One region of the Paenibacillus praedii genome, then DNA from elsewhere that is predicted to be linked to it. Evidence: riboswitches for the same ligand, from Rfam matches in the RefSeq annotation. Region 1 holds a riboswitch; each other region holds the start of a gene.
What was found. Region 1 has a riboswitch for thiamine pyrophosphate ahead of thiD (bifunctional hydroxymethylpyrimidine kinase/phosphomethylpyrimidine kinase). Riboswitches for the same ligand answer to the same signal wherever they lie in the genome.
Positions count from the first base shown of each region.

Region 2: linked by a shared signal. The riboswitch ahead of ACO9K6_RS01950 (hypothetical protein) and the one ahead of thiD (bifunctional hydroxymethylpyrimidine kinase/phosphomethylpyrimidine kinase) in region 1 are both predicted to bind thiamine pyrophosphate.
Region 3: linked by a shared signal. The riboswitch ahead of thiC (phosphomethylpyrimidine synthase ThiC) and the one ahead of thiD (bifunctional hydroxymethylpyrimidine kinase/phosphomethylpyrimidine kinase) in region 1 are both predicted to bind thiamine pyrophosphate.

Region 1 is NZ_JBMWAM010000005.1:128,713-136,492, forward strand. It holds gene ACO9K6_RS06950 (ABC transporter ATP-binding protein) at 1-833, opposite strand, end outside; gene ACO9K6_RS06955 (hypothetical protein) at 912-1,136, opposite strand; gene ACO9K6_RS06960 (GNAT family N-acetyltransferase) at 1,207-1,770, opposite strand; gene ACO9K6_RS06965 (rhodanese-like domain-containing protein) at 2,030-2,419, shown strand; gene ACO9K6_RS06970 (PAS domain S-box protein) at 2,587-5,229, opposite strand; gene ACO9K6_RS06975 (SLOG family protein) at 5,379-5,933, opposite strand; TPP riboswitch at 6,018-6,120, shown strand; gene thiD (bifunctional hydroxymethylpyrimidine kinase/phosphomethylpyrimidine kinase) at 6,239-7,072, shown strand; gene queF (preQ(1) synthase) at 7,139-7,636, opposite strand; gene queE (7-carboxy-7-deazaguanine synthase QueE) at 7,668-7,780, opposite strand, start outside.
Region 2 is NZ_JBMWAM010000001.1:391,334-399,113, reverse strand. It holds gene ACO9K6_RS01965 (spore germination protein) at 91-1,638, shown strand; gene ACO9K6_RS01960 (Ger(x)C family spore germination protein) at 1,657-2,868, shown strand; gene ACO9K6_RS01955 (GerAB/ArcD/ProY family transporter) at 2,885-3,988, shown strand; TPP riboswitch at 4,058-4,171, shown strand; gene ACO9K6_RS01950 (hypothetical protein) at 4,388-4,663, shown strand; gene ACO9K6_RS01945 (hypothetical protein) at 4,638-4,847, shown strand; gene ACO9K6_RS01940 (TatD family hydrolase) at 4,847-5,665, shown strand; gene ACO9K6_RS01935 (hypothetical protein) at 5,830-5,988, opposite strand; gene yjcZ (sporulation protein YjcZ) at 7,081-7,206, opposite strand; gene ACO9K6_RS01925 (YolD-like family protein) at 7,543-7,780, shown strand, end outside.
Region 3 is NZ_JBMWAM010000025.1:27,803-35,582, reverse strand. It holds gene ACO9K6_RS18500 (ThiF family adenylyltransferase) at 1-630, opposite strand, end outside; gene thiC (phosphomethylpyrimidine synthase ThiC) at 623-2,386, opposite strand; TPP riboswitch at 2,718-2,822, opposite strand; gene ytvI (sporulation integral membrane protein YtvI) at 2,987-4,018, opposite strand; gene yfkAB (radical SAM/CxCxxxxC motif protein YfkAB) at 4,086-5,225, opposite strand; gene ACO9K6_RS18480 (HD-GYP domain-containing protein) at 5,339-6,457, opposite strand; gene ACO9K6_RS18475 (bifunctional metallophosphatase/5'-nucleotidase) at 6,601-7,780, opposite strand, start outside.

The DNA.
Region 1 (7,780 bases):
TGTAGAAAAGCCATCAGATCCCCAATCTGCATATCGTTATTGCTGATCCGGATACTTCCGAACCATAAAATTGCCACGCTCGAAAAATTCAGAATGAGCATCATGATCGGCATCATAAACGCCATAATTTTGTTCACCTTGATCGCGGTCTCGGTCAGATCCTTATTCGCCGCGTCAAAGCGACGCTGCTCGAAGCCTGTCCGATGGAATGATCGTATGACGCGAATGCCCGTCAAGCCTTCACGAAGCACTAAATTCAGCTTATCGATTTTGAGCTGCATCGCTTTGAACAGCGCCACGCTTCTGGAACCGATCCACAGGATAGCTCCTGCCAGCACCGGCACAACAACAACGAAAACAAGCGACAGCGTCGCATCTTTGGAGACGGCCATAATAATGCCTCCGATACACATCATCGGCGCCATCACCATCATACGCAAAATCATAATCAGCACCTGCTGCACCTGTGTCACATCATTCGTCGTTCTCGTAATGAGCGATGCCGTTCCGATTTTATCGAATTCCTGCAGGGAGAAGTGCTCAACATGGCTGAACAGCTTGCTGCGAATGCGCTTGCCGAAGCTTGAGGCAATCGATGAGGAATAGTAACTGGCCGCTATCGAAAAAAGCACCCCAGCAGCAGTAACAAGCAGCATCAATCCGCCCAGCCTCAGTATATAACCCGTATCTCCTTCTAAAATGCCAATGTTTACAATATCGGCCATCAACGTGGGCAAATAGAGCTCTGACAGCGATTGCAAAAAAACGAGCAGAAACACGAAAGCGATCATTAGCCGGTATGTCTTTAGGTTGTTTCGAAAAATTTTTAACAGGACGCATCATCTCCGCTCATCTTCTATGCATTGCTAATTCTCATTCTAGCATAGCAATTTCATGAAATTCAAAGAAGGCTAAGCGGCAAAACGAGTAGTCTTATAAATACAAAAGGAATCATCGCTGTATTGGGCGTGATTCCTTCGGTGCTTCTTATTCAGCTTCGCCTGCTTTTCCTGCAAATTCGGCGTGCGTCTCATCGTTGGATTAACGCCCTGCCAGCTTCCCCTCAGTATTTCTGGCGTCAACTGTCCTTGCCGGACCAGCTTTTGTCTTGCTTTTTTCGCTTTGCTTATGGCCATTACCGTTGCCTCCTGAGCTGTATTTTGCATCCTAAACGAGCTTCACTTTATTATATGCTTAATATCGGTTTCATGGAAGATCCTGCTGCCGCAGCAGCGAGAAGATAAGCAGATCCATAAAACGGCCTTTCTCAAACTCATATTTCCTCATCTGGTCTTCTTGGTGAAAGCCAAGCTTTGTCAGCAGTCTGATCGAAGCTATATTCGCAGGCTCCACCTTAGCCTCGATCCGATTCAGACCCATCTCCCGGAACCCAAATGCTACAATCCGCGCTGCAGCCTCTGCCATCATTCCTTGTCTCCAGAAGCTTGGAGTCAGGTCATACCCTATCTCCGTCCGGCTGTTTTCCTTAGAATAATTAAGAAAACCGCAGCTCCCAATCACTTTGCCGGATTGTTTCTCTTCCATTACCCAGCGCAGTCCGATTTGCCGCGTGAAAATTTCCCAATGCCAATACATTTCCTGCACCGCATCCTCCTGCGTCGAGAATGGAGATAGCGGGGTGTACCGCATAACCTCCTTGTTGGAATAAAGCTCAAAAATATCCCGAACGTCCCACTCCTCCGACTTGCGCAAAATAAACCGATCCGTTTCCAATTGTGGAAATGATTGAAATGAGAACATCGTATTCATGTCTACTTCAGTCCCTTCAAAGCTGCGTAACTGCATAATTCATGTTCAAGAGTCTTTCTTTTTAATACCCTATATACTGCTGCTCCACCCAAAGAATGACCAATCAGCCATTCAAAAAGTAGAAGCCAACCTCTGACTCCCGTTAAATTTTTCTGATCCATCCTTATAAAATTGTTCATTTAACCGCATCCAATTGTGATAATATGTAGAGGTGATCATAAGTATAATCATGCTATACCCAATTGGAGGAGGAATAGATATGTCAATTACTTTCAAACAAATGGTGGCAAAAGCTCGTGAGAATGTACCTGGTGTTACTTCTGCAGAGGCTAGAGAGAAGATTAATGCCAACCCGAATACCTTTGTTATTGACGTGCAGGATGCAGACGCTGCAGGCGCATGCGGCTTGATTCCAAGCAGCGCGAATATATCATTGGGAATGCTGGGCATCCGTGCGGATCTGGAACTTCCTGAGCAAATGAGAGATTCACGCCTAGCAGATAGAAACCGCCCTGTTCTAGTCACTTGCGGAGCCGGTGGACAGGCTGCGCTTGGAGCTTATCTTTTACAACAAATGGGCTTTACAGACGTAGCATACATAGACGGAGGAACCACAGCGTGGAAGGCTGCCGGTTTTGAGGTTGAATAATTAGATCTAAATGGCTATGTAAAAAGGTCAGTCTGCTGATGCAAACTGACCTTTTATAGTTCTATTGTAAAAGCGCAGCACAACCTGTTTTATGACCTTTAGGTTCAGCTTCTAATGTACAAAATACATTAGAAGCAAAAAAGAAGTGCTCTAATCATAGGCCTACGTTATGATTTGTTTTTGAACTGATGAAATTTCACAAGCATATCTGATACAGCATCGATAGTAAGCGGTTTGCTCATGTAATTATCCATACCTTCTGCTAAATATCTTTCTCGATCTCCTTTTAATGCATTCGCCGTAACTGCGATAATATAAGGGCATCCCTCTGGCTTTAATGTTTCTCTTATCACTTTTGTCGCTTCAACACCACTCATCTCAGGCATTTGAATGTCCATAAAGATCATATCATACGTTTCGTATGCAACGGTTTGAATTACTTCTTTTCCGTTCGCGGCAATGCTTGCATCGTAACCAAGCTTCTTGAGCATTTTTTGTAACACCAGCTGATTGATTCGATTATCTTCAGCAATTAGAATTTTTAGAGACTTCGTTTCTCCTTGATTTCCTTCATCTGAAGCATCCTCTCGGACGGCATCTCGCTGTATTTCTTGCCAAAAATTGGCTGTGAATACGAAAACTGCCCCTGGTCCATCCGCAGGCTCAACCCATATATTTCCTCCCATGAGTTCTATGAGCCTTTTGCTGATGGCTAAGCCTAACCCGGTTCCTTCTACATTTCGCGTCATAAAATGCTCTGCCTGATAGAAGGGTTCAAATAAATGCTGGCGCTGTTCTTGGGGAATGCCGATCCCGGTATCTTTTATTGTAAACTGAATTTGCACCTGGTTATGGTCACAAATCTTATTTTGCACGGAAATGGCAACACTGCCGCTATACGTGAACTTAATCGCATTCCCTATCACATTAATAAGCACTTGTCTTAACCGATTAGAGTCCCCGGTCACATGCTGGGGAACTTCAGGACTAACCGTTACGGTCATTTCTAATTTTTTTTCCCGTACCTTGGGCGATAAGAGTTCAATCGTTTCTGTAATACAGTCCCTCATATTAAAAGGTTCTTCATTTAACGCTGTCTTGCCAGATTCAATCTTGGAAATGTCCAAAATGTCATTTATAAGGGTAAGCAGCTTATCTCCGCTTTTTTTGATAATATCTGCATATTCTTTTTGTTGTTCGTCCAATTCTGTCGTTTCCAGAAGCAAGTCTGTCATGCCAATGACCCCGTTCATCGGGGTTCGAATTTCATGACTCATCATAGCTAAAAATGCACTTTTTGTTTGGTTCATCCTCTCTGCCGTTTCCTTCTCAATCAATAGCTTCTTTTGCTCCGTAATATCCTTAGCAATAATATAATAACCGACTGATTGCTTATTAATAATGATGGGCGCTATCGTAGTTAACACCTCAACCTGATGACCATCTTTATGATTAATTTTATCAATATTTCTTTCAATAGCCGCAAGGTCCCTAGTATCCGAACGTAATTTGCTGAGATTGTCCACACCTATAAATGTTGAAATGCTCAAACTAACCATCTCTTTAACACGATAACCCGTCAGCTGTTCTGCGACTGGATTAGTGTTAATAATATTGCCTTCCAAATCAAGCGAGATGATTGCATCATGGTTGTACTTTTTTAACGATGTATATCGTTCAATGCTTTCTTCCAGTTTCAATTCTGCTTTTTTTCGTTCCGTTATTTCTTGCGTAGTTCCAATCACCTTCACAGGTGTTCCTATTTCGTCAAATTTTACCGACAAGCGTATATGTAAATACTTAACCGATTCATCAGGCTGTAAATTACGAAATTCAAAATCAAATGCATTCCCTTTCATGGCTTGTGCAAAGCAATCTAAATAGCGCTGCTGATCCTCTGGATGAATTAGATGGATGAGCTCGTCATTAGAGATGAGGTTTTTTTTGTCTAAACTGAATATTTTATAGCATTGATCAGATAATGTTACTTTATTTTGGAGGATATCCCATTCCCAGCTGCCAAGCGACGCAATTTGCTGTGCCTCGGCAAGATTATCCTCATAATTCTTTCGCTCCGTAATATCTCGCGCTATACCCAATACTTTCTGTACGTTGCCATGTTCATCTCTGATCGTTTTAATCGTTGTTTCAAACCAGATGTAGTTGCCATTTTTGTGACGCACACGACAAGAAAACAAATCATTGTCCGCATACGTTGTAGCTTGCATCACTTTCAAGTCATCAGGATGATAAAGCTCAAAATTAGCTTTACCGATGACCTCTTCCGGCTCATAGCCCAATAGTTCACGGATGGACGGAGAAACATAACGAGTTACGCCATCAGGGGTGATGTAGGTGATAAGATCTAATACATTTTCGGAAATAAGCTTAAATAATTCCCTGTATTCAAGCAATTCAAGCTCAGCATTTTTTTTTTCAGAAATATCAACAATATGAGTTAAAAAATACAAAGGGGCTCCTAACGTTTCATCACGAACTAGAGCAACATGTATACCCGTCCAAACCATATTGCCATTTTTTTGTATGTATCGTTTTTCCATCTCATAAAACGAGGAACCGCCATCCAACGCTTCTTTTCTGAGATCATTATTTTTTTCTAACTCGTCGGGGTGAGAAATGTCCCTAAACGTCAAACGCTTTAATTCCTCTTCTGTATACCCTAATATTTTACAAGCCATAGGATTAACCTTTATCCAACTTCCATCAATCGATACCAAGGCAATCCCAATTGGGGCGCGTGTGTATAACTGTTCAAAGAACGTATGATGATCGATCTGTAATTTGTCCAAATAAAGTCCCCCCCATCGCGAATATACCATTTACTCACAAAAAAATTCCTAATTATTAGTATACTATTTAAAAGTACAAAAGAAAGTTTTATATTTGATAGTATATCCCCCAGCAGACGTTGGATGGCATTCCCACTTTGCTTCCTGTCTTAATCCTCGTACATGTTCTCCTCGTCCGCAATGCTTTGAATATCCTCAGAGCTGATACTGATGTACGTGTAGCCCTCCGCCTGCTGCTTCTTCAGCGCTTTTTCCTTGAAAAACCGCGGACTGCCTTCACCTGCGTCTTCATCGTAAACGAGCAGGATGCCATCCGTTTTCCGGAACAACAGCTCGTCCCGCGCTGTGAACTGCCAGATGCCGCTGTACGGCTGATTGCTGACCGCCGCGTAATAATCGACTCCTTTTAACACCTGCTGGTAAAACTCCTTCTTATCGTCCTTCCATTTCTCTTCCGGATTGCTGTATGCGGACAGGATCGAGAGCCTCAACTGAGGATAGATCTCCTTGAGCGAAATGACGACCTCGCATGCCCAGAGATCAACACCGTATTGGCCGGGAGTGATGACCCATTCCAGTCCGTCTTCGATAAGCGGGACAAGCTTGGCCGTTAATATTTTTTTGATATAAACGATTCCCTCATGCTTCTGGCTAAAAATATTAAGCTCATGCGCGCGATAACCGGTAACGAGCAAGTTTTTCATGCGTTCAACGCCTTTTCGGATAATTATGGTTTACATCTCTCCAGTGTATGCTATAGTAGAAAAAAAACAAATTGAATATCGAATTTAATTCACTAGGGGAGTCTACCGACTGAGACGGAGCGCATGCTCCGGACCCTTGGAACCTGATCTGGATCATTCCAGCGGAGGGAAGTGGAGCAGACACTTTCATACATGCGCGCATGCGTTTTTGAAAATAATGACCGCTCGTTTCCTTTTGGAGACGGGCGGCTTTTTTTATAGAAGCTGACGCTAATTTGTAGAGACATAAACGGAGGAGAACATCCATGGCGACTCTAATCCATACAAACGAAAATGTTGAAACTGCACATAAAGCATTGACAATAGCCGGCTCGGACAGCGGCGGCGGCGCAGGTATTCAAGCGGATCTGAAAACATTCCAGGAGCTTGGCGCATATGGCATGTCCGTCATAACCGCTGTCACTGCGCAAAACACGCTAGGCGTGCAAGGTGTATATCCGATGGAGGCTGAGGCGGTCAGCATGCAGCTAGATTCGATTGGCGAGGACCTGACGCCTAATGCAGTCAAGACAGGAATGCTGTACAGCGCTGAAATCATTCAATTGATCGCGGACAAAATAGCCTTATATCAGTGGAGAAATCTGGTGATCGACCCCGTCATGGTCGCCAAAGGCGGCTCTCCTCTTCTTCAGCAGACTGCTATTCAATCACTAATAAAGCATTTGGTGCCGCTCGCGCTAGTCACAACTCCTAATATCCCGGAGGCCGAGCTGCTTACGAGAATGGCAATCCGCACACTAAGCGACCGAGAGGAAGCGGCAAAGCAAATGATTCAAATGGGCTCGCGATATGTCGTCATCAAAGGCGGACACGATACGGGCAGCCGGCTCGTCGATCTTGTGTATGACGGCGATCGCTTCACTTATATGGAGAGCGATCGTATCGATACCCGCCATACTCATGGCACCGGCTGCACCTACTCAGCCGCTCTAACAGCCGGGCTGGCAGCCGGCAAAACCGTAACGGAAGCAATTGAAACCGCAAAAAGCTTCATTCAAGCGGCGATCGAGGATCAGCTCGGCATTGGCGGCGGACATGGACCGACGAATCATTTCGCTTATCGTCGAATTCGCGTCTGATGGCTCAAAAAAAAAAAGAGCACTTGAGCTGCCGATTGCGGCATCGTTCAAGTGCTCTTTCAAATGCTAGCGATTGTCGACCTTCTCTGGGTAAAGATCGTGGTTCATGAGACGGTGCTCCGCCATCGACTCATATTTAGTGCCGGGTTGACCCCAGTTGCAGTAGGGATCGATGGAAATGCCGCCGCGCGGCGTGAACTTGCCCCAAACCTCGATGTAACGGGGATTCATGAGCGCGATGAGATCATTCATAATGATATTCATACAGTCCTCATGAAAATCGCCGTGATTACGGAAGCTGAACAAGTACAGCTTGAGCGACTTGCTTTCGACCATTTTGCGGTCGGGGATGTAAGAGATATAGATGGTCGCAAAATCCGGCTGCCCCGTCATCGGACAAAGACTCGTAAATTCCGGACAGTTAAATTTAACGAAATAATCCCGATTCGGATGCTTATTATCAAACGCCTCCAGCACGGACGGCGTGTAATTGAATAAATATGAGGTTCCTTGGTTGCCGAGCAGCGTTATGCCGCTCAGCTCTTCCTTGCTTCTGCCTTCCATGGTAGCTTCCGCCCTTCTTGTTTTATAGGTGTTAAACGCCCTTCTTATTGCCCCATACCCATGTATGAAGCTGAGGCAGCACATGCACCCGCTTCAAATCCGGATCAGGCATGACGCGCTCGATCAGCCACTCATAGCGCTCCA
Region 2 (7,780 bases), on a different contig from region 1:
CCACACCCGTGAGCGAATAAATCGGTTAGGTACATAATTGCATCCATTATGCGCCAAAATAGAAGCAACTTGGAAACGAAAGGTGCCGCTATGAGCAAACAACCGACAGAGGCTCTAACGCCGCTTAGTCCGTCGCTTCAGGCTAATATGAAAGCGATCCGCAGCCGGTTCGGCGAGAGCGCGGATATCGTCATCCGGCCGTTCCGCAGCGATGCGGCTCCAGAGCGCGAGCTGGCGATCATGTACGTGGGCGGAATTGTGGATTCGGAGACAATTAATGAAAGCGTTATGGAGCCGCTGATGTCGCTCAAGCTGCCTCAGCATGCGTACGCCAAGGGCGGCAAGCTGCTGGAGGCGCTGCGCAGCTGCGTCCTGGCGGTTGGCTCCGTGGAGCATATCAGCACACTGGATGAGGCGCTTCAAGGTATGACGGATGGGCTGTGCCTTATTATGGCAGATGGCAGTGCCGCGGCGTTAACGGCGGACGTGAATGGCGGCGAGCAGCGATCTGTCACTATTCCGCAGACGCAAACGGTGATTCGGGGACCGCAGTACAGCTTCGTGGAAAATATCCGAACGAATATTAGCCTGATCCGCCGGATTATTCGCTCCCCTGACCTGCATGTGCAAATGCACAAGATCGGGCAGCAGACGCATTCGAATGTCGCCGTGCTTTATTTGCGCGGCATTGTGGATGAAGGGATTTTGAAGGAGGTGTACCGCAGACTGGGTGCCATTGAGATCGATGGCGTGCTCGAAAGCGGTTATATTGAGGAATTCATTCAAGATGAGACCTTCACCTTATTTCCGACGCTGCTTAATACGGAGCGGCCGGATACAGTAGCAGCTTCGCTTCTTGAGGGAAGAGTCGCGATCATGGTTGATGGAACGCCAATGGTGCTGCTTGCTCCTACGACGTTTTTCAGTTTTTTTCAATCCCCTGAGGATTTCTACCAGCGTTACGATATCGCGTCCTTTGTCCGCTTGATTCGTTATGCCGCTTATGTCGTATCGATGCTGCTTCCGGCCTTATATATTGCCATAACGACATATCATCAAGAAATGCTGCCGACGACGCTGCTTATCAGTCTTGCCGCTCAACGGGAAGGAATCCCATTTCCCGGCCTTGTGGAGGCGCTTCTCATGGAAATGACCTTTGAGGTGCTTCGCGAAGCGGGGCTGCGGATGCCAAGGGCGATCGGTCCCGCGATTTCGATCGTCGGCGCTCTCGTATTAGGACAATCCGCTGTGCAAGCGGGCATCGTATCTGCGGGGATGGTCATCGTCGTTTCCTTCACGGCGATATCGAATTTTGTGACGCCGGAGTTCAATATGGCGGCTACTTCAAGAATTATACGCTTTCTATTCATGCTGATGGCGGGAATGCTTGGATTTTTCGGTATTTTCACATCGGTGCTGTTCATGCTTGTCCATCTCGCCTCGCTTCGCTCGTTCGGCGTGCCGTATATGTCGCCGTTAGCTCCAGGGGGAGCAAAGCAAGGGATGTGGCGGGATATGTTTGTACGGCTTCCGTGGTGGGCAATCGTGTTCAGGCCGCTTGATATGAAGCTGCGTAATCCAAAGCGGAGGGGGAAGGGGAAGATGCCGCCCGCACAGCGGCAAGCAGAGAAGCCATAGCTGAAAGGAGGGGTAACGGTGAACCGTATAAGGCTTGTCATGCTGCTGCTCTGCTGTCTGCTGGTAAGCGGCTGCTGGAATCGAGTGGAGCTGAATGAAATCGGGATTGTGTCGGCTTCAAGCATCGATTGGCAGAATGGGAAATGGCAATTGTCTTATCAGGTGGTTATTCCACAGGCGATATCCAATCAAAGCCCGTCCTCCGGCGGTGGGGTGGCGGTTAATGTCTTCTCGACAACGGGAGACAACTTTCGGATGGCAACGAGCAGGGCAAGCCAGGAGACGTCGCGGCAGTTATATTTTGGTCATAATCAAATCATCATTATTGGTGAGGAGGCGGCCCGGAAAGGCTTGGATCAATTATTCGACGTCTATTTGCGCAATTCGGATTCACGCGAGACGGTGGGTGTGTTTCTGGCAAAAGGAAACGCACGGAGGATGCTCGAGCAGCTCATCCCGCTGGAGAAAATACCCGGTACGGCTATCCAACGCATGATGGCCAACGAAGAAAAAAACAGCTCGGCCTTTCGCCAAATGACGATGTATCAGGTGGTGCTGGACTTGCTGGGCGCGTCGCAAGCGACAGGCGTTCCGAGTCTCACTGTTGGCGGTACTACCGAAAGCATGGACCATGGGGATAAACTGAACCGGACGAATACGCCTTCGAAGGTGAGGCTTCACGATTTGGGATTAATTCAGAAGGATAAGCTGGTAGGCTGGATAACAAGGAATGAGAGTCAAGGGGTGATGTGGCTGGCGGATCATATCAAACGGACAACGGTCTCATTTGCTTGCGAGCGCGATGAGAACAAGCTTAAGGAGTCCTCTATACGCATCATCAGCGCAAAAACCAAGCTTCGGCCTGAGCGATCAGGCGACAAGTGGACGATGTATGTCCACACGATGGCGAAAGGGCAGCTGCTTGAGTACAATTGCGATGGCGACCTGTCCAAGCCGCAAGAGGTGGAAAAGATAGAAGGTAAAATCGAGAAGGAAATACAAGCTGGGATGGCGCTCGGATGGGAGGCTGTTCGCAAGCATCGGGCGGATGTCGTCGGCTTCGGCAACGTTATCCACAATAAATATCCAAAGCTGTGGCATAAGATGGAGGATGATTGGCCGCAGCTATTCTCGCAAATGGAAGTAAAGATCACGGTGGAGGTTAAGCTTCATGCAACAGGCATGAGCGGCAGCGGCTTCAAAAAGGCGCAGGAGAAGGCGCGCTCGTAGCCGGAAAGGAGACGGTATGCAGCAAATCGGCAAAAACCAGCTGTCCATTCTGATTATTATTTTCCTTATAGGCAGCACTCCTTTGTTCGAGCTCGGAATGAAGGCGAAGCAGGATGCGTGGCTAGCCATGTCCCTTGCGGCAGCGGCAGGTTTGCTGCTCACCGTCATTTACGTTCATATTCAGAAGCGTGCGCCGGGGGCAGGGTTAGCCGAGCTTTTTATAATGCATTTTGGCAAATGGATCGGCAGTGCCGTTGGACTCATTTATGCCGTCTGGTTCGCGTATGAATCCATGCGCAATGTGAGGGATGTCGGCGAGCTGACGGCAGTGGCGCTCCTGACACTTACGCCGAAGTGGATTGTGATGCTGATGATTTTAGGCGTATCCGCCTATTGCGTAAGCAAAGGGGTGGAGGTATTTATTCGTGTCGTCCAGCTGCTCTTTCCGATTGCGGCGTTTAGCTACTTCATTATTATTTTGCTGCTGTTTATTGCAAGACTGCCGAATATTCAACAGCTGCTGCCAGTCCTAGAGTATGGGTCAATCCCCGTCATACAGGCAGCTTTTCCTAGTCTGCTATCTTTCCCTTTCGGGCAGATGGTGATCATGCTCGTGTTCTGGAAGTACGTTAATGAAAAAAAAGCGATTGGACGCATATCATATTGGTCGCAGATCGCCGTGTCGCTCTTCTTGGTTATGATGAATGCGCTCATCATGAGCGTGCTTGGACCGGAGCTGTCAAAGCTGTCGACACTCCCTCTGCTGGAGGTGGTACAGCTCATTAGGCTTGCTAATTTCTTGGAGCGGATTGATGCTATTGTTACACTGCTCTTGTTCATTGGGCTGTATGTGAAAATGACCGCGTTCTATATGGCGTCGGTACTCACCTTCAAAGCCATAACAGGCATAGCGCATCGTTACTCTGTCATGCCGGTCGGCATTGTCATTTATGTATCATCCTTTTTTGAGCCGAATTATACGTATCATATTTGGATTGGCTTAGATATTACGCTCAAAATTGTTCCGTTATTCCAGGTTGCGCTGCCGATGCTTATGCTGATGGTGGGCGTACGCAAGAAGTATAAGCAGTCTTATAAGGTTCAAGCAGGTGATCTTTGAAAATGGTTTTCAGAAAAAGACTAGCATTTTGGTCGGGTTTTGCTTTACAATTGACATGTTGACGAAACTAAATATGTTCCGGGGAGCTGGTTAGGCCGGCTGAGAGGGGATTTTCTTTATAATTCCGACCCTTTAAACCTGATCTGGGTAATGCCAGCGTAGGGACAGACGCTCTGTTTATGCAGCAGGCTCGATTAGATTGATCCGGCCGATGCTGAAGGGAACAGCTGCACAGCCAAATTGACGGTGTCCTCCGGATTGGGAGGACGCTTTTTTTTTATATTTCCATGAACCGGACACGTAAGAAGGCTCGTCACCTTTTATAAAAAATAGAGCAAGCGAAGAGAGCAACACACATCATGAATCAGAAAAAAGCAGGACAAGCGTCGTGGAGAATCGTTGGAGCTATGCTCGTATTCGTATTGGCGCTGGCAGGCTGCGGAGCGAATCGGTCTTCATGAATATGCGGATGCCTATCCGCATGTGCTGTCCGGCGGGATGCTGCAGCGGGTCTCCTTCTTAAGGAGACCCGCTGCTTGCTCCCAAGCGATTAATGCTGCTGGACGAGCCGTTCGGGGCATTGGACGCCTAGACGAGACTGCAAATGCAGCAGTGGCTGATGTCGATTTGGGAGGAAAACCGCAGATCGGTGCTGCTCGTGACGCACAGTATTGAGGAGGCATTGTTTTTATCAGATCGGATTGTTGTGCTGTCCGCTTCGCCTGCTGTTGTTCTGGAGGAATATGAGATTCCATTCACGCGGCCGCGCAGCGAAGCGCTGTGGAGCGATCCGCGATTTAATGAGCTGAAGCAGCGTATTTACGAGCTGCTTAAAGTCGGTATGAAGGAGAGCGTGTGATGCCCATGAACGGAGAGAAGCATACGTTTTCTTTTATAGATGCGCATATTCATGTCGACTTATATGAGGAAGCGGAGCTAGACGGCTTGCTGGAAGAGGCTTTTGCGGAAGGCGCTGCTGCCGTAGTAGCGGTGTCTATGCATCTGGCCTCCTCTATCCTGAACCGAGAGCTTGCCATCCGGCATCCTGGAAGGGTGCATCCGGCCTACGGTTTTCATCCGGAGCAGCCGATTCACACTGGTGCGGAGCTCGATGAACTGTTTGGATGGATTCGTATGCGGCATGAAGCAGGGGAGCCGTTCGCGATCGGCGAGGTTGGCCTGCCGTATTACACAAGGACAGCATCAGAGTCAGCGGGTATTGCTTTCGATGAAGCTGCTTATTTAGAGCTGTTAGCCCGATTCGCCGCACTGGCGACAGAGCTGGATCGTCCGATCGTGCTGCATGCGGTGTACGAGGATGCGGACAAGGCCTGCGATATTTTGGAGAGGCATGGCGTCCGGAGGGCACACTTCCATTGGTTTAAGGGCAGCCAGGCTGCAGTGCGGAGAATGGCAGCAAGCGGTTATATGATTTCAATTACACCGGATGTGGCGTATGAAGAAGAGATACAGCAGCTTGTGAAGCAATATCCGCTAGAGCTTATGATGGTGGAGACCGACGGCCCGTGGCCGTTCGAAGGCCCTTATACCGGGAAGCAGACTCGGCCGACTATGGCTGCTGATGCTGCACAGCATATTGCACGCATTAAGGAGCGGCCTGCAGAGCAGATTGCGGAAGCATTGCTTGCGAATACGAAGCGATTTTATGGCGTATAGTTATGCGGCAAAGGTCGTGCTGCTGGCGGAGCGGGTTTAGCTGCAACAGTGAAGGAGAAGTGTAAGGCTGAATTTTGACGGTGTATAGATGCCAAAAGAAAAACCGACATTCCGCCTCATCTGGCAAGGTGTCGGTTTTCATATTATAGCGCGGGACTATCCGTTCACTTACTTTTCTTAGATGCGGCCCAGAATGCGAGTATGATCAAGGGAATGAGGATGAACCACGGAATCGTAATCGTGCCTCCAACAATAAAGGCTAGCGCCATCACGGCTATGACGCCGACAATGATGTACAGACATCCTCTGCCGAATGTTTCCACGGAATCGCCTCCTTCAGGTTTTGCGCCCGCAAAACCACTTCGTAAGCCTCTGCTACTTGCATGTATATTCAGTTATAACGTTTTAAAGCCTATCTGGTTTCAAAAAAAATCGCCCACATCGCTGTGGGCAACTGTCCTAGATCTATAAATCAACGGTGGGGTTGATGTCTCTTATTATACAAACCAAACCTTAACCGTACCTTAAAAATCTTTGTCGGATTGTTGAAAAGTAGAATAACACCATGAGTAGGGGAGAATTGAATCCGACGATTTGGGATTTTCGAGACCCCTCCGATAACAAACTTAATTTGAGTCTGACCATGAAGGCCGATAAGTAAGTCAAATTAAAAATTAAACGAGCGGGAGATCCGATAAGATGGTTGCGCCAACCTTGTTGCGTGTTAATAGGAGGGAAATGACGGAGATTAAATCAGGAGCTTAATATAAGACAATCACTAGCAAGAGTCGCAAAAGGCCCACAGAGTGGGCCTTTTATTGGGAGAGGTTTTATTAAAGAATGATAGCAGCTTAAATACGATGGAGCTTGCGTCTCACTTATTTAGTAGACTCTGCCCATGCAGCTGCAAGCTATAATCACCAATAGGATGAAAAGCACCAAAATGACGCCCAGGTTGTTATTAAAAACACCGCCAACATATCCAGACATTCGCCAATACACCTCCTTGTAACTTGAGTACGCTGCTGGTATGCATTGCGTATTAGGTCTAGTTTAGTATCTGCAAGCCATGCAGCTGCAAGCAATGATCACCAATAAAATGAAGAGCACCAGAATAGTTCCAGTGTTGTTAAAAGCACCACCAACGTAACCGGACATTGTTCATCCCACCTCCTTACGTCTAGACTACTCTGTATGTTATGCATGGATTTTTAATATGCTTGGGTGTTTGGCAGGGAGGTAATTAGAAGGTGATATACGCCTAGCCTCGATGATCAAGCCGATATTGGCAAAAATAAGTAATTTAGTATTATGTATAAATATTCAGAGTTTAACAAAAAAAAGACCCAGGGATGGGGTCTGTAATATAAGTACTGCACATTTATACATGAATGAAGCAAGCCGTAGACGTTGAATTAACAGCCCTTTCCGCAAACCGGGCCGATGCCGCTCATGCAGCTGCAAGCGATAATTACTAATAAAATGAAAAGAACCAAAATCATTCCTGTGTTATTGAATGCTCCTCCAACTAATCCTGACATATTCTCATGCACCTCCTGAAGTAGTGGATACTCTGTAAGTTATGCATGATTTCGCCTGTGTGCTTGGGTGTTTGCTATGGTAACCGATGTTCCATGACGTTGGCCTAGACTTAGAAAATCATTGACATAGGGCCGATGGAACAGCATGCTTGATGATACACGGAAAGACTTCAGCGGCCTCTGGAGCAAAAAAGAGCGTCCACAATCAATATATTTTTATTAGAGATCGTAAAAGTACGACAATTAGGTTAAGGACACTAATCGACATTATCGTGGATGGATTAGATGAAGAAGGCAGCTTGAAACGAATACAACAAGAGCTTGGAGGAGACATACTTGGCAAAAGGACCAAAACGGCCGACACGAGACGAGTTTGCATTAGAGGAATTAGGCGAACGACTCGTCGAGGCGAAGCACGAACAATCTGAATTACTATTTACCGTTTGGAATTGGGATTATCAGCCTTGTGGGAAAATCGTAAATATGGACTCTCGAACGAAGATGGTTCACGTCAGTAACCAAGGCGAGATCATAAAAATACCATTCTTGGACATTATGAAAGTAGAGAGCTCTT
Region 3 (7,780 bases), on a different contig from region 1:
GGCAGCCTGCAGCGAGGCAATAAACTCAACAGCAGGAGCGAGTACGCCAACCGTATCGCAGGTGTCGATTTCTCCCTCTTCTTCCGATCCTCCGAGCATGCAGCGAAGACAAGCCGTCTGCCCAGGCACCAGTGAAGCGTTCATCCCTTGCGCACCAGCCACGCCTCCATAAATAAATGGAATGTTCCTGCTGAAGCATGCATCGCTTATCAGCAGTCTGGTGGCCGCATTATCCGTGCCGTCAAGAACCACATGCACACCCGCTATAAGCGCACTTATATTCGTAGCGTTCACATCTGTCACCGAAGCGGAAATATGGACCTCGCTGTTTACAAGACGAAGCTTATTTGCCGCCGCGATTGCCTTCGGCAGCATCTCCAGCGCATCAGCTTCATTAAACAGCATTTGCCGCTGCAGATTGCTTGGTTCGACGAAATCCCGATCCACCAGCCTTACCTCTCCGACACCCGCTCGAACCATATGCTGCGCAAGCGAAGCACCCAGTGCGCCAACGCCGACAATGAGCACACAGGAATCGGCCAGCTTTCGCTGGCCTGCTTCGCCGATCTGTGCAAATCGGGTTTGTCTGGAATAACGATCAGACCAAACCAAGTCGACCGCATCAGCCATATATCGCACTCCCTGCTGCTTTGAACGCTTCGGACTTCTCCTTCATGCCGGCCTCAATCGCTTCATTGGTCTCCATACCGTTCTGCGCCGCATACTCCCTAATATCTTGGGTGATTCTCATACTGCAAAACTTAGGACCGCACATCGAGCAGAAATGCGCCGACTTCGCCGCTTCCGCTGGCAGCGTCTCATCGTGATAAGACATCGCGCGCTCAGGATCAAGAGAGAGGTGGAACTGATCGCGCCAACGGAATTCGAACCGCGCTTTCGATAATGCGTCGTCGCGCAGCTTCGCGCGGGGATGCCCTTTGGCCAAATCAGCTGCATGCGCCGCGATTTTGTAAGTGATAACCCCTTCCTTCACGTCCTCCTTGTTCGGCAGTCCGAGATGCTCCTTCGGCGTTACATAGCAAAGCATAGCCGTACCGAACCAGCCGATCATCGCCGCCCCAATAGCTGACGTAATATGATCGTAGCCAGGCGCAATGTCAGTCGTTAGAGGGCCCAGCGTATAGAACGGAGCTTCATCGCATACCGCTAGCTGGCGATCCATGTTTTCTTTGATGAGATGCATCGGAACGTGTCCCGGACCTTCAATCATGACCTGTACATCATGCTTCCATGCAATTTTCGTCAACTCGCCCAGCGTATCCAGCTCAGCGAATTGGGCATCATCATTTGCATCGGCAATCGAGCCTGGACGCAAGCCGTCACCCAGCGAGAAGGATACATCATAAGCCTTCATAATTTCACAAATCTCTTCAAAGTGCGTGTACAAGAAATTTTCCTTGTGATGGGCAAGACACCATGCCGCCATAATCGATCCGCCCCGCGACACGATACCCGTCACCCGCTTTGCTGTCAATGGTATATAACGCAGCAGCACGCCTGCATGAATGGTGAAATAATCGACTCCCTGCTCCGCCTGCTCGATCAAAGTATCGCGGAATACCTCCCAGCTCAAATCCTCGGCATTGCCGTTAACCTTCTCAAGCGCCTGATAAATCGGCACGGTACCCACAGGCACCGGTGAATTGCGGACAATCCACTCGCGCGTCGTGTGGATGTTTTTGCCTGTGGATAAATCCATAATCGTATCCGCGCCCCAACGGGTCGCCCACGTCATTTTCTCCACTTCCTCTTCAATCGAAGAAGCAACAGCAGAGTTACCGATATTCGCATTAATTTTCACATGGAAATACCGCCCGATAATCATCGGCTCGCTCTCCGGATGGTTGATGTTCGACGGAATAATGGCGCGTCCCGCCGCCACCTCGCTGCGTACGAATTCAGCCTCCATGCCTTCTCGAATCGCAATATACTCCATCTCCGGCGTTATGATCCCTTTGCGCGCATAGTGCAGCTGGGTCACATTATGTCCAGCCTTTGCACGAAGGGGCTGTCTAGTTAATCCAGGAAACAGCTCCGCTCCCCGCTGCTCAGCCCTCTCCTCGGATAAGAAACCGTTATCCTCAGGCTTCACTGCACGTCCATCATAATGCTCAACGTCGCCGCGCTCCATCAACCATTCATTGCGGAAGGTCGGCAAGCCCCGTCTCACATCTGATTCATAGCTTTCGTCTGTATAGGGACCGCTTGCGTCATATACCCGGATTGGTTCGTTTGGCAGCTCTTCTCCATTTCTTCCCGAACTCGCCTCAAGCGCGATTTCTCTCATCGGCACACGGATGCTGTCCTTCGAGCCAGTTACATACACTTTTCTGCTGCCCGGCAGCGGAGTTGTTAAAATTGACATCAAAAAAACCTCCTAAATGGAATAGTCAGAATTCCTCCTGGAGGCGTACGCAAGCATATAAGAAAGTTTGTTGCACCGCGGCCCTCGCTTGCTCAATAGCAAGCAGTGCTTCTTTTGCCGGGACAGTCGTCATCGCAGAGGAGCACCACCTTACTAAAATCGGTGCTAAATCGCAACAAAAAAACCGCCCCAGCGAAGGAGCGGTTGAAATGTGTCGTCATGCGCGGTTCTCAGATCAGGTTAATTAACCGATCGATTAGTTTCCGTTCCCATCCTTGCTCAAACTGAAGCTTCGGCTGAATGAGGCAGGAGTCCCTTCGCGCAAATGCATAAACGCACAATCCCACTTTCCTACGCTGGCATAACCCAGATCAGGTTCAAAGGGACCAAAGCATAACGCTTTATCTCAGCCAAGACGGCGCCCCTAGTGGATTTCCTTGTTTGACTATAACGTTAATGCAAGAAAGGTGTCAACCCTCAATATCTAAGAAGCTGCGAAAAAGCTGCCTGCTGCAAGCCGTTCACCTTCATCGGCTTTATCCATCGATCAGCCGTATGCCGCCATGTAAAGACTTGCTCTACCCGCTCTCAGCAGTTCTGCTATAGCTTGATTTTCATTTGGAATAAGCCAGCCCTGCGTGCAGCCATATAAATAATAACAACAAGGGGACCAATGAATACGCCTATTACGCCTACGAGCTTAAAGCCGACATAGAGGCTAATGAGAGCGGACAAGGAGCCAATGCCTACAGCATCTCCGAGAATTTTCGGTTCTATAATCCGGCGGAATACAGTGATGACGAGAAACAGCACAATCAAACCGACGCCTGTATAAATATCTCCCGTAAATATCAGATAGGATGCCCAAGGTACAAGTACCGAGCCTGTTCCAAGAATCGGCATAATATCTACGATAACAATGAGCAGAGCAATCGCTAATGGGTATTTCACATGAAGCACCAGGAGACCAATTAAGGAGATGATGTAGGTAAGCGCGCTTAGGATGAATTGAGAACGAAGGAAGCCAAATATCGATTTGCGCAAATTATTCAGCACGTCATTTACCTGAGGATGCGACTTCTCGTCAAACAGCGACAGTACAGTAGTCTTCATTGTATTCAGACTGAAGCTCATCATGTATACAGCGACCAAAAATACGATAAAGAAAATGAACATGGCAGGGATGCTTGTTGCGAAGCCGATGACGGAGTCGGATAAGGAGCCGACCATTCTCGTCAACGTGTTCGTTAAACCAACTAGCCAGCCTTCAATCGTATCGACTGCCTCGGGAGAAAAGTTTTGATAAAGCGATTGCGCTTGCAGCATAAGATCGTCAACGATGCCGTTCGCATCCTCGAAATAATTAGGAACCCTCTTGAAGAAGGCGATAAGCTCGGCGACAACCTTTACACCAAGTAGTGCGATCAGACCAATGAGAATGACCGTAAAAATACTGCTCGAAACGGTTGCTGCTGCCAGCCTATTCATTTTAAATTTTTGCATAAACAGCTGATTAAGAGGCTCTAGAAAGATAGCAACGACAAGCGCCAGCAGGAAGGGCGCTCCTACCGTAAATAATAAATAGAGCAGCAGCAAACCAAGCCCGATAAATACAACAGTTTTGATAGACACTAGCTTCCCCTCCTCTTAATTCTATATGCGCTTGCTGTATGGAATAAGCCTTGTAAATCGCTGAAAGCTAATCTATGATGGCGCTTCTTTTGTGGAAGTCCGTTTCCTTGTAGTACATATCCTTAACTAGCAGGTTCGGGCCGCAGCAGGCTGCCGCCGGACAATGACAATTAACGCTGCGCGCAAGGTCATGGTCAAGCCATTTGTCAAATAGATCATCCAGCTTCGCAGATCCGATATTGCCGAAGGCCGGCACATCCGAGAAGTCGGTTACGAACACATCGCCAGTAAATAAATTGACATTCAATCTATTCCGCCCATCCGGATCATTGCGGACTGTTACATTTGGCTCGTTAGCCAGTCTAGTAAGCAGCTTCCGCTCGTTGGAATGATCGCTGCATTGATAGAAAGGCAATGTTCCGAACAGCATCCAAATCGATTGATCTCTTGCATTCAGCAAACGCTCGATCGCTTCCAGCATTTGCTCACGCGATAGTACGGGTAAATCCTTGGCGAAGGAGCTTGGATACATCGGATGCACCTCATGCCGCTTGCAGCCCATTTCCACAATCAACTGATGAATCTCTTCAATTTTGTCATAGGTTCTATAATTGATCATTGATTCCGCCGACACTAGCACACCCGTCTCGCTTAAGCGCCGCGCATTGTCGATCATTCGCTCGTAAAGCTTAGTCGCTGCTTCCAGCGATACCGCATGACCAGCCTTAGCAAAGCCGATTTGATGGAATTGCTCGGCCGACGTATAGTTGAAGGATATATGCATTACGTCCAGATGCGGTGCCAGCAGCTCATACCTGCTGTAAGGAAGGGTTACATTCGAATTAATTTGGGAGCGAATGCCGCGGCTGCGAGCGTATTGAAGAAGCGGCACCATATATTCGCGCACCGTTCGATCAGAGAAGGACGGCTCCCCTCCCGTTATGCTGATCGTCTCAAGATGCTCAACCTCTTCCAAGCGGTCCAGCATCTGCTTCAGCGGCAGCTTAGCAGGCTCCGATAAAACAAGTGTATCGCCAACGGCGCAATGCTCGCACCGCATATTACATAGATTGGAAACCGTCATTTCTACACTTGTCAAACGATGTCTGCCATGCTTCTGGAGGGAACGGATCGGATCCCATGGGTCATTCATCGGGGATAATGGAGATAACGGGAAAATGGATTGTTGCAAATCAATTGTGTTCATTTATTCAGCACCTGACTTCATGATCTGTATTGACACTTCTATTTTTTCATTGTACTGCCCGCTTCGGCAGGAAGCAAATAAATCAGCAAAAAAGGAGCCTTATCGGCTCCTGATTAAATGCCAGCAGTTCGCTGGACTTCGTTAGGATCATCATTCACGCTGACAATCATCGTCGTCAGCTGCTTTGATAAATCAATTTCGTACGGCGACTTGAGCTCTTCGCCCGCTTCGTTGGACAGAATCCGAATGATCGGTCTGTGCGGATAGGAGTGATTCAGGTCCACAACCACACCCGACTCGCCCGTATGCAGCTTTACCGTAATACCGATCGGATAAATCGCGACTCTGTCGCGGAACAGCTGCAGCATTTGCTGATCATATAAAGTTCCCGTACCCGCATAGAGACGTTCAATCGCATGATGCGGCAGCATTGGTTGACTATAGATGCGATTTGTTGTCATTGCGTCATACGAATCGACAAGTCCGATCCATTTGGCGTATTCATGAATCTCATTCCCTTTAATCCCCCGTGGATAGCCGCTTCCGTCAATTCGCTCATGATGCTGAAAAGCGCAGTGTGCGACGATGAGAGGAAGGTTCGGTTCATCCTTTAGAAGCTCGTAACCGATGCGCGTATGCTGCTTCATCGCCTCGTATTCTTCCTGCGTAAGTGAGCCTGGCTTCTTCAGGACGTTCATCGTAATTTGCGTTTTTCCGATATCATGAAGAAGCGCACCCATTCCGAGCGTTGTAAGCTCGTCACGGGTATACCCGTGAGCCATCCCCAGCAGCGTCGTGTAGACACAGACGTTCAAGGAATGCTGATACAGATAGTGGTCGATAGAGCCCATGTCCATCAGCATAATCATCGCGTCCTTATGCCCGGACAAATCATCGATAATCATACTCATCATTTGCTTGAAGGGCTGTGCAATATAGGGATAGGTCACGCCCTTCTTTTGCTTTGGGCGATCCATCATCTCGCGGAAATTCGTCCGAACTTCCCTGAGCGCCAATTGCATCGTATTCTCATTAATCAAGGATGGCAGTACGATATCATCCGTCCTCGGATCAGCAATGTAGACATATTGTATGCCGCACTGCTCCAGCCTTGTAATGAGTCGATCTGTAAGCTCTATGTTTTCTCCGAGAAGGACGACGCCTTCCTGTGAAAATATTTTCTTGGCCAGCTTCATGCCAGGCCTACAATTAGTAATGGGCAACAAGCGCATGATCTCGGTCCTTCCCCTAAATGATCTGTTAATTATTACATCGGAAAAAGCCGATCATAATGTTAATGTAAGGGAAAAGCTAAAATACGGCAACCATTTAATGCTAATTTTTCGACACATATTGTCGAAAATTGCGATATTCGTCAAAATTTTGATATATCTTTCCATCTCATACGATTGCAATCCAGTAAAGCCTCAACGTTTTGAAGCTCCTCTGCAATGATGTCGCGTATAAATTCTGGCAAGTAATACTGAAGGGACTCTGCATTAGCGAGCGTCTCATAACCTGCTTTGAAGCTGAACATATCGATCGTGCCTAGCGCATAGATTCGCTCATCGTTTAAAGGCTCCCCGTTTACCAATACCGTTATCAGCTTATTCATGTCCTGCCGCGTGGAATCGTACGTAATCGTCAGTCCGTCCACCGCGAGCATACCAAGCACAACGCCTCGGAAGCCGAAGCCCTTGATCGGCTTATGAATGTATTCCGGGAGCAGCGATTGCTCAAGCGCTGTGCGCAGATGACTGCCGGCTATGTTCATTCGGCACGGGTTGATCGGCGACGGACAGAGGGCGTGCAATTCGCCCGCTGTCACGTCCCCTTGCGCCAGGCCGCCGAGCAGCTGCCCCGCGTTCACGATGCCGAGCTCGGCATCTGTCCAGCGGCGCAGGCCAGCGGCCAGCAGGTTGCCGAGCGGAGATTCCCGCTCGGCTCTGGCGGGCAGCGGCGTATCGAGCCGGGCGATAATTCGGCTCAGGCGCTGCTGTCCCGCCTTGCGAAAGCCGCCGATTATAGCGGCGGCTTCAGGCTGCTCCGCCATCGCGGCCGTCGGCACGCAGGCTGCGCGGAACACCGGGCGGGCAGAAATCGGATCCATCCCGATTTCAACCCGCCCGATATACTCGCCGAATTTCCCGGCTGCGCAAATCGTCGTGTCGCCAATCACAATCGGCTCCTCCAACAAATGATGGGTATGCGCCCCTAATATGAGGTCGATACCGTCAAGCTTCTCCGCCATAAGCCGATCTGACGCCAAGCCCAGATGAGACATTACAACCGTCACATCAACACGTCCTCGCAGCTGTCGGACCTGCTCGTGAATGGCCTCGAAGGGATCGCCGGCATCCCAGCCAAGCAGCGAATAAAAGTCGGTAAAAGCTGCGGTTGCGGCTATTAGGCCAATGCGCAGGCCATTTTTATCAATGATAGTATACGGCAGCACCCAGTCCGGAAGCTCACCCGTTGCGGTCAGCTTCATGTTGGCGCAAACGATCGCAAATTTTGCCCGGTCAACATAGGCCTCGGACAAGGCTTCATAAGAG